2 regions of the Variovorax sp. GrIS 2.14 genome follow, and region 1 is predicted to be linked to the other one. Evidence: riboswitches for the same ligand, from Rfam matches in the RefSeq annotation. Region 1 holds a riboswitch; the other holds the start of a gene.
The links. Region 1 has a riboswitch for cobalamin ahead of RCH10_RS12415 (TonB-dependent receptor domain-containing protein). Riboswitches for the same ligand answer to the same signal wherever they lie in the genome.
Positions count from the first base shown of each region.

Region 2: another riboswitch for cobalamin. It lies ahead of RCH10_RS04965 (cobyrinate a,c-diamide synthase); the one in region 1 lies ahead of RCH10_RS12415 (TonB-dependent receptor domain-containing protein).

Region 1 covers NZ_JBJXIA010000006.1:168,908-176,418, forward strand. The annotation lists gene RCH10_RS12405 (ABC transporter substrate-binding protein) at 1-710, opposite strand, end outside; gene RCH10_RS12410 (bifunctional adenosylcobinamide kinase/adenosylcobinamide-phosphate guanylyltransferase) at 758-1,417, opposite strand; gene RCH10_RS12415 (TonB-dependent receptor domain-containing protein) at 1,458-3,299, opposite strand; cobalamin riboswitch at 3,393-3,648, opposite strand; gene RCH10_RS12420 (DUF904 domain-containing protein) at 3,690-3,917, shown strand; gene RCH10_RS12425 (cell division protein ZapA) at 3,914-4,303, shown strand; gene RCH10_RS12430 (malonate--CoA ligase) at 4,591-6,174, opposite strand; gene RCH10_RS12435 (enoyl-CoA hydratase/isomerase family protein) at 6,178-6,963, opposite strand; gene RCH10_RS12440 (Bug family tripartite tricarboxylate transporter substrate binding protein) at 6,960-7,511, opposite strand, start outside.
Region 2 covers NZ_JBJXIA010000002.1:252,631-260,141, reverse strand. The annotation lists gene cobO (cob(I)yrinic acid a,c-diamide adenosyltransferase) at 12-584, opposite strand; gene RCH10_RS04965 (cobyrinate a,c-diamide synthase) at 596-1,909, opposite strand; cobalamin riboswitch at 2,102-2,367, opposite strand; gene RCH10_RS04960 (CynX/NimT family MFS transporter) at 2,575-3,840, opposite strand; gene pbpC (penicillin-binding protein 1C) at 3,903-6,140, opposite strand; gene RCH10_RS04950 (nuclear transport factor 2 family protein) at 6,166-6,555, opposite strand; gene RCH10_RS04945 (DUF4345 family protein) at 6,552-6,941, opposite strand; gene RCH10_RS04940 (hypothetical protein) at 7,060-7,511, opposite strand, start outside.

The DNA.
Region 1 (7,511 bases):
CGAATCAGTGACCAGCCGGGCCGTTGTTCAAGCCCTTGCGCACTGCGCTCGCCCACCATGATGAGGTCCGGATTGGCGCGAACGACGTACTCCGGGTTGAGCTTGGGAAACGGTCCGAGCGCGGTTGGCACGATGTTCTTCACGCCCAGCCGCGTCAGCGTCTCGCCGATGAAGGAGCTCTCACCCGCCGCGTACGGCGTGCTGTTGATCTCGAAGTACACGCGCGTCCGCCGGGCTTCGGGCGGTAGCGACTGCGCCGCAGCCGACACGCTGGCATCGATCGCACGCCACACGCGCTGCGCATCGTCGGCGCCGAGCATCTGACCGAGCGCATCGAGCACACGTTGCACGTCGGCATGGTTCTTCGGCTCCAGCACCAGCACCTTGAGCCCGAGTTGCTCCAGCCGCTGCGTGACGCGCGACGACTTGGCGAGCAGCACCACGTCGGGCCTCAGCGCGACGATGGCTTCGACGTTCGGGTCGAGGCCGCCGCCCACTTGCGGCAACGCGCGCACCAGCTCGGGTGAATTCGAATAGCGGTCAACACCGACGAGCCGGCTGCAGGCGCCAAGTGCGCAGACCGATTCGGTGAGCGATGGCAGCAGCGCGACGATGCGTTGCGGCGGCTGCGGAAAGTCGACGGCGACGCCGCGTTCGTCGGTGACGATCACGGCACGCGCCGGCAGCGCTGCCACAAACATCAGCGCCATCGGCACGCAGATGGTCCAGAGCGCCGTGATGATCTTGTTCATGTCCGTCAAACCGGCGGCGCCGGTGCCTTCAACGTCAGCGGCAAGCCGGCCACCATCAGCGTGACGCGATCGCATGCCGTGGCCACTTCCTGGTTGAGCCGGCCCAACGCATCGACGAAAGCACGCGTTTCACCGCCCAATGGGATGACGCCGAGGCCGATCTCGTTGCCGACCAGCACGATCGGGCCGCGCGCGCCGCGTAAGGCAGCGACGAGCATTGCAATACGCTGGGTCGCGTCGAGAGGTAAGTCCATGTCCGTCGCCGGACCGTCCGACGCATACGGCATGTGGGGCGTGTGGGGCGTGTGGGGCGTGTGAGGCATCAGCAGGTGGGTAAGCCACAGCGTAAGACAGTCGACCACCACCATCGTATCGGCAGCGGAATGCGCAACGATGGCCTCGGCCAGTGCGGAAGACTCTTCGACAGTTGACATCGCTGGCAAGCGAAGAGCGCGGTCCTGCCGGTGTCGCAGGATGCGCGCGCGCATCTCGTCGTCGTGCGCCTGCGCCGTCGCCACCATCACCGCGCGGTGATCGGATGACGCAGCGAGCCAGTCGACCGCCCGCTGCTCGGCGAGTCGCGACTTGCCGCTCCTCTGGCCGCCGAGGATGAACTCGCGCGACCGGTCAGCCGCGCGTTTATCGGGGTACGCGGAATGCGGCATCGTCAGCGGCGGGCCATTGCGCAGGCCGTCGTGATGGCGTTCAGTGTGGCTGCCACTTGACACCGACATAGACAGCACGGCCCGGAGTTGCGTAGCCATCGACCAGCTGGTAGTTTTTGTCACCCAAGTTGTCGACGCGCGCCAAAAGCGTGACGTCGCGAACAATCTCGGTGCTCGCACTGAGATTGAACAGCGTGTAACCACCAAGCGTCTTTTTGTTGGCCGCTTCCGCATAGCGAAAGCCCGAGGCCTGAACTTCGGCACCCAAGGTCCATCCGGCAACACGCCAGTCAGCACCCAGCGTGGCATGCCTACGCGAGCGCAAGGCCAGCAGCTTGTCTGTCTCGGCGTCCTTCGGGTCCTGGAAGTCGAGCGAACCGCGCAACGTCACGTCGCCGATGTGATGGCTGCCCGCGAGGGTAACGCCCCGCAGCACGGCGCGGGCGGTGTTCGCGTAGCAACCGAAGCCGGAGCTGCACGCGGTCGAGTCATTGTCGAAAGTGATGAGATTTCGCACGCGATTGCGGTAGGCCACGATACTGCCTGCTGTCGCGGCATCGGCGAATCGCAATCCGATCTCGGCGTTGAGCGAGGTCTCGGGCTGCAGGGCCGCGTTGCCGTATTCGCTGAAGCGCTGGTACAGGGTGGGTGCGCGGAATGCCGTGCCAGCCGAAGCGGTCGCACGCCAGTTCTGCGCAAACGAATAGCCATAGGCTGCGCTGCCGGTGGTCTTGCCACCGAACTCGCTGTCGTTGTCATGACGCACGTTCAGTTGCAGCGAATGGGCGCCCTGATTGAAACCGTAACCGAGCGCCAGCGCGTCTTGTGAGCGCTTCCTGAAGATGGTGGTGCTGAAGCTGTCCAGTGCCGGGTTGAAGAGCTTGTCCTCACGACGCTCTAAAGCCGCGGTGAACAGGCTGGCGCCGAGGCGGTACTCGTTCTGGAACAGGTAATTGCGCAGCTGCGTTTGCGTGATGTAAGCCGACGGCGTCGTTTCGTATCGCGAGTTTGAGTCGGTCACCGAAAGCTTGGTGCTGTAGGCCTCTGTCCACTGCGCCGACCAACTCAGGCCGGCGGTTCGCAAATGGTAGAGATTGCGGTCGTTCACCGGCTGCTTCGGGTTGTAGCCATAGTTGTCGTAGCCCGAATTGGTTTCGCTCTCGAGCACCGTGGCGTCGATCCGGTGCTGCGCGTTGATCTGGTAGCCGAGTCGCACATTAGCCGAGCTCGCATGGTAGTAGTCCTTGTCCGGATCATGGTTGGCGACCGATGGCGTGCGTACGTCGAACCCAGCGTTTTCCTGGTACGCCGCGCCGATCGAATAGTCGAAAGCGCCGGCCGAACCACTGACACCGGCCTGCGATGTACGCAAGCCTTTGCTGCCGAAACCGAAGCCGACGTACGGAGTGGCAGCCCCTTCGCCGCGCCGCGTGAAGAGCTGGATGACGCCGCCAATGGCGTCGGAGCCGTAGACCGCAGCGGCCGGGCCTCGCAGCACTTCAATGCGGTCGATCTGCGCCAGCGGAATGCTTTCCCATGTAGCACCGCCGGTCGACTGCGAATCGACACGCACGCCATCGACATACACAGCCGTGAAACGCGTGTCGGCGCCGCGAAGGAACACGCTGGTTGTGTTGCCGACACCACCGTTGCGCGTGATTTCGACGCCAGGTAGACGTGCCAACACATCAGCAACGCCGACGGCGCCGCTGCGCTCGATCGTTTCACGGTCGACGATCGACACATCAGCGACCAATTCAGACCGGGGCTGGGGCACGCGGGTCGCGGTGACCACCGTTTCGCTGAGCGATGACGGGCTTTGTGCGAGCGCAAGGAGTGGCACTTGCAGCAAGGCGGCAAGCAGGGGAACACTGGTTTTCATTTGAAAGGACCGGATAGCAATGCCCGTCACCGGCTTCCCCGCCGGTAATTGAGCGTAATGGCCGGCTGCGCGCACCACCCAACGGTGACGCGCGCGGCTTGCCGCTTCGTTGGCCGGTATCCGGGCTGACAGAGTGCTCGACCCGCCTTCCCAGGCGCCTGTTTCAGGGCGCCCAGTGGCTGCTGGGGAAAGTGATGTCGGCGCATGAACGCCGGCATCGTCTGTTTGACCGTTGCGGGGGCAGCGCAGGTGGCTTCGGTTTTCGTTATGGTGAAGACCGCGACTCCTGCTTCCCGTTGAACTGCGCCGCGTGAACCACGGCGCGAGCACCAACGGGGCGGATTCTAAATTGAAAGAACTTGCAATCGCGGGAACCTACAATCCAGACCCATGTCCGCCGCCAGTCCCATTGACCAGATCGCCGACCGAGTCGAGCGCCTCCTGGTTCGCCACGAAGAGGTGCAACGCACCAATGCGCTGTTGCAGGAACAGGTCGATGCGCTGACGCGGGAGCGCGACGCGCTCAAATCGCGGCTCGCGGCCGCTCGAACGCGCATCGACGCGCTGCTCGAAAGGCTGCCGGCCGACCCACCCTCTCCTGAAGATTCCGCAGCATGAAGCAGATAGAAGTACAGATCATGGGCCAGAGCTATTTGCTCGGCTGCCCAGCAGACGGCGAGTCGCAATTGCGCAGCGCGGTCGACCACGTCGACGCTGCCATGTGCAAGATTCGCGATGCCGGCAAGGTGAAGGCGCGCGACCGCATCGCCGTGCTGGCCTCGCTGAATATCGCGTTCGATTTGATTCAGGCGCAGGCCGCATCTGCTGCCGAAGTGGCGGTCGCGCCCCCGCCCGTCGCCGCAGCCGGGAGCCCGGTCGCACCGCTCTTGCCGATGGCCACGCCCTCAGATACAGCGAATCACGCCGACGTGGACGACCCTCGCCTGCCGCAGCTTTTGCAGCGCCTCGACAATGCCCTCGCGGGCGATGGACATTTGCTCTGATGGCCTACACAGCGAGCGTGGGGCTGGCGTAGACTCGTCCTTGTCTGCGGTGTTGTCGAACTTAATATTTCCTTGTTCCAATGCTCTCCGGAGCCGGGCTTGGTACATCGCTAGGTAGGCGTGATCATCTCGCGTTAGATGAACCCGAAGCCCTGCTGCCCTCGCCCACCTGAACCCTGGTTCAGGATGCGGGTTCGGCTCCATTCGCAGACACCTATTCGAAACAACGGCCCCGAGATCCTTAGGATCCCGGGGCCGTTTTTTTGGGTGCGGGTTTGTTCTCGAGGTTAGCGCGAGAACAACGCCTTGTGCTGCTCTCGCAGCCGCGCCTTCTGAACCTTGCCCATGGCGTTTCGCGGCAGTTCGGCAACGACGAAGCAGCGCTTGGGTATCTTGAAATTGGCCAGCATCGATTTCAGGGCGGCCAGCATCGCATCAGCGTCGAGTGTGGCGCCGCCTTTGGCGATGACGATGGCCACGCCCACCTCGCCGAAGTCGGCGTGCGGCACGCCGACCACCGCACTTTCCGCGACGCCGGGCATCTCGTTGAGGTAACCCTCGATCTCCGCCGGGTACACGTTGTAGCCGCCGCTGATGATCAGGTCCTTGCTGCGCCCTACGATGGTGATGTAGCCGAGCCCGTCGATCTTGCCAACGTCGCCGGTCTTGAAATAGCCGTCGACGGTGAACTCTTCTTTGGTCTTCTCCGGCATGCGCCAGTAACCGGCGAACACGTTGGGGCCGCTGACCTCGATGTTGCCTATCTCGTCGGTGGTGCACTCGCGACCCAAACCTCCTTGTCCTTCGCTTTCACCCTCTTCGCTCGACATCACGCGCAACTGCACACCCGGCAGCGCGAACCCGACCGTGCCACCACGCCGCTCACCCTGCACCGGGCGGTAAGGGTTGGAGGTCAGCATCGCCGTTTCACTCATGCCGTAGCGCTCGAGAATGGTGTGCCCGGTGCGCTTGCGAAACTCGTTGAACGTCTCGATCAGCAGCGGCGCCGATCCGGCGATAAAGAGGCGCATGTTGCGCACCGCTTCTTTGGTGAGGCCGGGCTCGGCGAGCAGGCGAACATAAAGTGTCGGCACGCCCATGAACACCGTCGCCTCGGGCAGTCGGGCAACGATGCGCTTCGGGTCGAACTTGCCGAACCACAGCATCTTGCTGCCATTGAGCAGCGCGCCATCCATCGCGACGAAAAGCCCGTGCACGTGAAATATCGGCAAGGCATGGATCAGCACGTCGCCACCCTCTTCAGCGCTGCGCCAGCCCCAATAATCTTTCAGCAGTTCCGCGTTCGACAGCAGGTTGCGGTGCGTCAGCATCGCGCCCTTGCTGCGGCCGGTGGTACCGCTGGTGTAGAGGATCGCGGCCAGGTCGTCTTCGGCTTTTTGCGCAACGGTATGACGGTCGCTGCACAGCGCCGCTACTTCGAGCAACGTCCCGGTGCGGTCGTCGTCGAGAGTGAACACGTGCTGGGTGCCTGCAGAGCTGGCGATGGGCCCGACCCAGCTCGCATTGCCGCTGGTGCACACCACCACCGCGGGCGCGGCGTTGCCGATGAAGTACTGGATCTCCGCGCTTTGGTAGGCGGTATTGAGTGGCAGGAACACATAGCCCGCGCGCAGCGTCGCCAGGTAAAGCAACATCGCCTCGACCGATTTTTCGACCTGCACTGCGATACGCGCACCGGGCTCCAGATCGAGCGCATCGAGCAGGTTGGCGATCATGGCGCTGGCGCGTTCGAGATCACGCCACGAATAGAACAAGCCGTTGTCGGTCTCTACTGCGATGGCGTCGAGGTCGACCGGAAAGTTGGCGCGCAAGGCGCTGAACAGGTTGGCGTTTTCGGTGGGCTTCGTCATGCGTCAAAAATCAGGAGAGCGTTTGGCGAGAAAGGCGGCAATGCCTTCGCGGTGCTCGGGAGAATCGGCATAGTCGTAGGCGCCCCGCAGCAGGCCTTGAACCACGCTCGATACCGCCTCGTTCAAGGCAGTAAAAGTGCGCTTGTTGAATAGCGCGGCTTGTGGTGCCAGCGCCGCGATTCGCAGCGCGTGATCGCGCGCGGCGACGGGCACCTCGGCGTCGGGTAGTACATGCAGCAAAAAGCCCGCGTCGTACAAGCGAGCGGCGCTGTGCACGCCGGCCGCCAGCAGCATGTCGCGCGCGAGCACGTCACCAATCGCACCGTGCACCAACGCGGCTTCGCGCGGCGCCATCGGGAAGCCCAGCTTGGCGATCGGTGCGCCGAACTTCGCGGAAACTCCGGCGATGCGGATGTCGCAGCAGCTCGCGATCTCCAGGCCGGCGCCCATACAAGCGCCTTCGATCTGCGCGACCAATGGCACGCGGCAGTCGAGCATCGCCTGTAGCGCGGCCCACACCTCGTCCTCGTGGAAAGCGCGGAGCCGCTCGGTGTCGAATCGAAACGACGGGTACTCCGAGATGTCGCCACCCGCGCAAAAGGCGCTGCCGGCACCGCGCACGACGATGCACCGCAAGCCTTCGTCGTTGCCGGCAACGGCGAACACGTCACGCAGTTCGCGCCACATGGCACGCGTCATCGCATTCAGCCTGGATGCGTTCGCGAGCGTGACCCATGCGACGCGGCCCTCGCGCTGCAGAGAGACCGAGGCGCTCACCGCAACCGTCATTCGAGCTTGGCCCCCGAGGCTTTCACGACGCCAGCCCAGCGCTTGATTTCGCTGTTGACGAAAGCGCCGTATTGCGGCCCGACCAGGTTCGGAATCTCCGATCCATTGTTGGCCCAGATCGTCTTCGACTCGTCGGCGGTCATCGCCTTTTTCATCTCGTCGACGATGCGCGTCTGCACCGCGGCAGGCGTGCCCTTGGGAGCCCACAGGCCGTACCAGGTGGTCACGGTGTAGTCGGGCAAACCGGCTTCGCGGGCGCACGGCACATTGGGAAAGGCCGGATTGCGTTGCGCGCCGGAGACCATCAGCGCCTTGATGTGGCCGCTCTTGATGTGCTGCGCAGACGAGCCGAGGCCATCGAACATAACGTCGACGTTGCCGGAGATCAGGTCGGCCAGCGCCGGCCCGGCACCGCGGTAAGGGATGTGCGTGATGAAGGTGCCGGTCTGCAGCTTGAACAGCTCGCCGGCCAGGTGATGCGACGTGTCCGCACCGGCCGATGCGTAGTTCAGCTTGCCCGGGGTGCGCTTGGCCTCTGCGATGAACTC
Region 2 (7,511 bases), on a different contig from region 1:
CGACGAAGTGACTAGTCCTCGATGCCGCGTTGTGCCGGCACACCTGCCTTGAAGTGGTGTTTGATCAATGCCATCTCGGTCACTGAATCGGCGATGTCGATCAGTTCCTGCGGCGCATTGCGGCCAGTGAGCACCACATGCACATGCGATGGGCGCTCGCGCAGGCAGGCCAGCACCGGGTCGAGCGGCATCCAGCCATAGCGCAGCGGATACATGATTTCGTCGAGCACCACCAGGGAGTGCGCGCCGGCTCGCACTGTGGCCTCGGCACGAGCCCAACCCGCGCGAGCGAGTTCGGCCGAATGTTCCAAGTCGCGGCTCTTCCAGCTAAAGCCGTCGCCCAGACCTTCAATCGGCATGCCCAGTTGCTCGAATAAGCGGTGCTCGCCAAAGCGCGCCGTGGGCACTTTCATGAACTGGTAGATCTTGACTGTTTCGCCTTGGCCGGCAGCGCGTAGCGCGAGCCCGAACGCGGCTGTGCTCTTGCCTTTGCCGGGGCCGGTGTGCACGGTGACGCGGCCTTGCGACGCACCCTGTGGTTGTTGAGTGTCGTGCAAGGGCTGCGGTGCTCGCTCGGTGGACATTGGAGACAAGGTCAAGGTTTGAACAACGCGGCGATGGCCAGTGGGTTGCTCGGGAAGTACAGGTGCATGAACGAAGCGAACAAGCGGCCTTGGTGGAATACGGCTTCGGGCCGACCATGCTGGCGCTGAGCCACGGTGTACAGCGTGGCCGGCAACGTTGTCGCAATGCGTCCATGGTGGAAGGTATGACCGCGCACCTGGCCTTGAGGCAGCACCAGGCTGTGCATGCCGAGATTGACGAGCCGGTCGGTCATGACGCCCTGGCCGGGTAGCAGGCCCATCATCGGCGAGCTGTGCCCTGCCTTGTCGCTGAGCGTCTCAAGCAGTGCCAGCATGCCGCCGCACTCTGCGACCAGAGGCCGGCCAGCAGCGTGGTGCGCATGGATGGATTGGCGCGCGGCGGTGTTGTTCGCCAACGCCTGCAAGTGCAATTCTGGATAACCGCCGGGCAGGTACAGCGCTTGAGCTGCAGTCGGCACCGGCTCGTTGGCTAAGGGCGAGAAGAAGCACAGCTGTGCGCCCAAGGCACGCAGTGTGTCTAAGTTAGCGGGGTATAGAAATGAAAAGGCAGCGTCTCGCGCGATGGCAATCGTGGTGCCGCTCAGCAGTGCAGGGAGCACCAGATTGTCCGAGGCGAGCGGTGCCTCGAACTGAACAACTGGCGGGATGGGCAACTCCCCGTTCTCGCCGAGCGCCAGTGCGGCAGCTGCAATCCGCTCGGCCATGTCACCGACTTCTGCAGCCTGCACCAGCCCTAAGTGACGCGCGGGCAACCCGTAGTTTCCGCCACGCGGCAGCGTGCCATACCAGGTCATGCCGGCAGGCAAGCTTTCCCGCAACATCTGCGCATGGCTCGAGCTGCCGACTCGGTTGGCCAGCACGCCGATCAGTTGCAGGCCGGCTCTGTAAGTGGCAAGCCCGTGCGCCACGGCACCGAAGGTTTGCGCCATTGCCGAGGCATCGATCACGGCCAACAGCGGCAGGCCGAAACGCAATGCGAGATCAGCACTCGACGGCGTCCCGTCATGCAAACCCATCACGCCTTCGACCAGGATTAGATCGGCCTGAATGGCGGCGTCGTAGAGCAATTCAGCACAGTGCGCTTCGCCACCCATCCATAGGTCGAGCTGCTGCACTGGCGCGCCGCTGGCGCACTCCAGCACCATTGGGTCGAGAAAGTCTGGGCCGGTTTTAAACACCCGCACGCGGCGGCCTCGGCTGCGGTGCCAGTGCGCCAGCGCGGCAGTGACCGTGGTCTTGCCTTGGCCCGAAGCCGGGGCAGTGATCATCAGCGCGCGGCAGGACACGGCAGTGGCTGTGCTCATCCCGTGACCTTCGTTTGCACGGGGACAGCATTTCGGACCATGCGTAGATGCATGGCGTCGCCATCGCCCACAAACTGGCGGAGCAGCGTCACCTCAAGCGACCTGAAAGGGAAATGAATGATGATGGAAACACCGCACTGGACATGCTCGCCCGCTTCCCCGCAGGCATGCACCGCACGGCGCATCATTCGCATGACGCGCCACCTCATTGGCCGGTATCCGGGCTGGCGAAGACGACCCGTATTCCCTTCCCGGGCCGTCGCTTTCGCGGCGTTCACCTAGTGGGCACTTAATACGAGCTGCAAGCACTAGGCTTGCGTCCGCTTACCGTTGCGGGGGCAGCTCAGGTTCGGGCGCCGAAGCACGTCCACTCAGACATACACGGCATCCCATCCTGATTCCCGTTGAACTGCTTTGACCTGAAAACCAAAGCGAGCACCAACCGTTAAATTATAGGGGAGCCTGCCTTGGTGACCTCACCCAAACGGCCCACCGAGCGCGCCCCAGCCTGATCCTGTCCAGGCCTCCGTGACAGATGCTCCCATCCCCTGCAGCGCCAGGTCGTGGATCTCAAGGGGCAGCGCAATGCTCATGCGGTCATACGCTTCAAAGCAACGCCCAGCCGATTCTTAAAAAATCGCCGGCATCGACACCCGCACCGCGCTCTAGCGACTGCCGCCCAGCGCTGGCACCGTCACCGCCCCCACATGCAGCGTGCGACCCGCACCCAGCCCGGCCACCACCAGCGCCACGCCGAGCCCCACGAACAGCCACGCCGCCGCCGCGAATCCGCCGGTCCACCCGCGCAGCAGACCCACCAGCAGCGGGCCGAGGGCCGCGACCACATAGCCCACGCCTTGCGCCATGCCCGACAGGTGCGCCGCCACATGTGCATCGGGCGAGCGCAGCACGATGAAGGTCAACGCCAGTGCAAATGAGCCGCCTTGCGCAACGCCGAGCAGCACGGCCCAGACCCAGATGCCCGACAGCGGCGCCAGCAGGCAGCCCAGCATGGCCGCGACGATGAGCACGGCCAGCACCACGGCCACGCCGACCTGATTGCGGAACTTGACTGCGATGGCCGGCACGACGAGGCAGGTGATCACCTGCGTGATGATCGACAGCGACAGAACGTAGCCTGCTGCCGCATCGCCAAGGCCACGCTCCCTCAGGATTGGCGCGAGCCAGCTCATGACGATGTACGCGAGAGCCGATTGCAGTCCCATGAAGAAGGTGACCTGCCACGCCAGCTTGTCGCGCCACAGGCCACGCACGGTGTAGGCAGCTTCGCTGGCGACCGGGGCCAGCGACCATGCTTGCGGCGCCCACAGCAGGGTGACCACGCCGGCCGGCACGGCCCACAGCGCCAGGGCCCAGGTCCATCCACCGCCCATGGCATGTTCGAGCGGCACGGTAAAGCCGGCTGCGGCAGCGGCACCGCCACAGACCGCCATGGTGTAGAGCCCCATCATCAGCGCGGCCTGCTTTGCGAAGTCGCGCTTGACCAGGCCCGACAGCAGCACGTTCGACACCGCGATGCCAGCGGCCGCGATGGCCGATGCGACGAACAGCAGCCCGACACTGCCGCTGCCGCGCAGCAAGGTTCCGATGAAGATCAGCGCCATGCAACCGAGCAGCGTCCGCTCGGTGCCGAAGCGGCGGCCCAGCGATGGCGCCAACGGCGCGAAGACGCCGAGGCAGACCACGGGCAAGGTCGTCAGCAAGCTCGCTGCGGTGGACGACAAGCCGGTGGCAGCGATGATCTCGGGCAGCACCACCGAGAGGCTCGCAAACACCGGGCGCAGGTTGAACGCGATCAGCACGACGCTGAGGCCGAGCAGCAAGCGACTGGAGCGGGTGATGGCAGGGGTGGGGGATGGTGCCGGTGCGTTGTCGCACTCGGCATCGATCAGCAGGTCGACGGAACTCATTGCTTCGATTAAAGCGCACGCGACGAAGTCCGTCCGGACAGCGGCCCAGGCACTGCAGCGGCTCAGCGTTTCGGTGCGGGTGAAATGACGCCGGCGCCGCGTACTTCAAGCTTGATCTCGTCTTGCACCTTGCCGGCCGCATCGACCAATTGAATGGCGTGCCGTCCCGGCCAAGGCAACCATTGCGCGCTGGCACCGCGCGCAAACGGCTTGCCGTCGATCTGCCAACGCAGGCCCGAGCCTTCGCCCGCTCCGCTCTCGAAGCGCACGCGCTGGCGGTTCGGCGGGATGTCCGGGTCGAGGGCGATGATGGTGCCGGTCGATGGTGACGTGATGCGTGCGGAGCCACCGTCGCGCCCCGACTTTCCTGGGGCCGAGTCGAGCGCGAATTCGGCCTGCTCGGTGCCTTGCAGAAACCACTCGTCGCGTGCCGCTTCGAGCAGCCCGCCGTCGTTGCCGTTGCCGTTGCCGCTCCCGAACGTCACATGCGTGCGAACGAGACCGGTCGGTGGCGCCGGCGCGCGGCTCGGTTCGTTGGCATGGAGGAAGCGCATCACCTCGGCCCACACCGGCGCCGCGCCGCTGGTGCCGCTCACGTCCCACATCGGCGCGCCGCTCGCGTTGCCGACCCATACGCCGACGGTGTAGCGCTGCGACCAGCCGAGTGCCCAGTTGTCGCGCATGTCTTTGCTGGTGCCGGTCTTCACTGCTGTCCAGAAGCGCGTCGACAAAATGCTGTCGAGCCCGAAGGTCCGTGCCCGCGCGTTGGCGTCGGAAAGGATGTCCCCCACGATAAACGCCGCACCCGCATCGACCGCGCGCACGGCTTGCACCTCTTCTGTTTTGCTCCTTCCCCCGCTAGGGGAAGGAAGGGATGGGGGCAGCCCCGCCACGATGCGAATCTCCCCGAACCGCCCCCCGTTCGCCAACGTCCGATATCCGTTGGTCAACGCCAGCAACGACACCTCCGCACTCCCCAACGCCAGGCTGTACCCGTAGTAGTCGCCGCTCTGCTTCAACGGCACGCCCGCGACACGCAGTTGCCGCGCGAAGGCTGCCGGCGACACCATGACAAGCGTGCGCACTGCCGGCACGTTGAGCGATGCAGCCAGCGCGGTGCGCACCGACACCGGCCCCTTGAATTGCCGGTCGTAGTTCTGCGGGATGTAGAGTCCGCCGGCCGTGGCGATCTGTGCCGATGAATCATCGAGCAGCGATGCGGCGGTGAGCCGCCGCTCGGCCAATGCTTCGGCATAGAGCAGCGGCTTCAAGGTCGAGCCCGGCTGCCGCTGCGCTGTCACGCCGTCGACCTCCGCTGCCTGGCTCAACACACCCGACGAGCCGACCCATGCGAGCACATCACCGTTCGCGTTGTCGAGCACGACGAGTGCGCCGTCTTCGACATGGCGTCCGCGCAGTTCGCGCAAGTGGCGTTGTAGCGAGGTGAGCGCAAAGCGCTGCAACGGCGCCCGCAAGGTGGTCGTAATTTCGTCTTTCCCCCGCTCCCTCAATACTCTTCGCGCCAGATGCGGCGCAATCCCCTCGTTCGAATCGAACGCCCGCTTCTGCAACGCCGCACTAGCGAACATGTCCATCGCTTCGCAATCCGACTTGCTTCGCTCCGGCTCCATCACACGCAGTACTTCGCAAGCGCGTTGCGCCACGACGCCCGGCTTCGCGTTCGGAGCCCTCACCAACGCCGCGGCCACTGCCGCCTCGCGCGCATCGAGCCCGTGCGGCGCCTTTCCGAACAGCGTGCGCGAGAGCGCATCGATCCCGACGATCTCGCCGCGAAACGGCACGGTGTTGAGGTACGCCTCCAGCACCTGGTCTTTGCGCCAACTGCGTTCCAGCTTCGCCGCAGCCACCGTCTGCCCGACCTTCTGAGAGAAGCTGCGCCCGCTGCTCGAACGTCGCAGGTCGTCGTCGAGCAGGCCGGCCAATTGCATGGTGATCGTCGAGGCGCCGCGCGTTTTCGTGTTCCACAGATTGCCCCATGCGGCCGACGATGCCGCTCGCCAGTCGACCCCGCTGTGTTCGTAGAAGCGCTTGTCTTCGCTCAGCACCATGGCGGTACGAAGGGCGGGCGATACGGCGTCGAGCGTGATCCATTGCCCGCGTCGCACGGTCGGATCGATGCGCACCCGTTGCAGTAGTTCGCCATGGCGATCGAGCACGGCGACGTCGGATGAGCGGAAGTCGCGCTTCACTGCATCGAAGGTCGGGACCGCAGCGGCCGTTGTGACTGCCGCCAACATGCACAGCAGCGCAGCGAGCGGTCTGGCGATGGTGGCGCGCATGTGAATCCGGGCGGGTATTCGGTGGCTATTGCTTCGCCTGTAGCAGGACGCCCATCTTCTGGTGAATCAGGTTGATCGCCTTGAGTGGCCGCAACATCACCTTGAACTCGACGATCTTTCCCTCGTCGTTCCACTTGATCATGTCGACGCCGTTGACCGCGATGCCATCGATGTTCACCTCGAACTCCAGCACCGCATCGTTCGGCCCCACCACTTCGCGGACGTAGCGGAACGTTTCGTTGAAGAACACGTGAAAGGCGGCGGACAGGTACTGCGCCGTGACCGCTTTGCCGGCCTGCGGTGTGTGCACTACGGGCGAGTAGAAAACGACGTCGTCTGCCAGCAGATCCTTCAGCCCTTTGGTGTTGCGAGTCTTGACCAGATCGTGCCAAGTGGTGAGCGTTGCATGTGTCATTTGGAGCCGATGTAGTGTGCGATCGCGATGATGAAAGGCAGGACCAACTCGGGGATGAGATAGCCCAACCAGACGGCCGTCGGCTTCGGCAGGCCGACCTTGCTGATGGAGACGAGTCGACCCACGCCAGCCAGCAACACGCCGAGCGCGAGCAGGTACACGAGTGTGTCTTGCTGGCGAATGGTGATGGCGGCCCACAGGCTGATGACGCCAGTGGAGAAGTACACGCCCGCCATGAACCGGTGAACGTTGTCCAGCCGCGGTGACGTGTCGGGCTGGCCTAGAAACATTTGCAGGGTACCGCCAAAAAGGGCGATCGCCGCGACGAGAAAGAGGCAGACCCGAACCACGAGTTGGCTGGCAAGTAGCGGGTCGCTGGCAGTCATGGAGCAGTCTTTCGAAGGGCCAGCCGTTTTAGTTCACCGGCTTGCCGAACGCAAGCGGGCAGCGCTGGACGCTGCACCGCTTGGTTGCCTATGTCGCCGCCCCTGCAGCGGCGCGAACTTAGTTCGTGCTCGACGCGGAGAGTGGACGCGCCAGAGCCATTTGGGCAGGCGTCAGCGTCTCAGTCGAGACGATCGTCAACGAGTCGTTCGATTGCGAGACCTTGCCGGTCTTGGGCACCAGCGTGCCGGTGACGGAATCCGGGAAGGTATACATCGCGCCGCTGACCGGATCGACGGCCAGCATGCCGATCAGTCCACCGAACAGGATGTTGCCGATGTACCAGCCACTCACTGCGCTGGTCAGCGTCACCTCTTGTGGCGCGAAGCCCTCCTTGGCCAGGGAGACCACGTAGGTTTCCGACTTGAAGTAGCCCGCGCCGCGGTTGAGCGTCACTGTGACGGGGGTCGTTCCGGTGTGGATCTTTTCGCCGGCACGGTTGGTCACTGAAACATTCGCTCCAGGCGGAACGCTGTTCAGCGTGATGCTCTGGGTCTTGCCATTGAAGATGC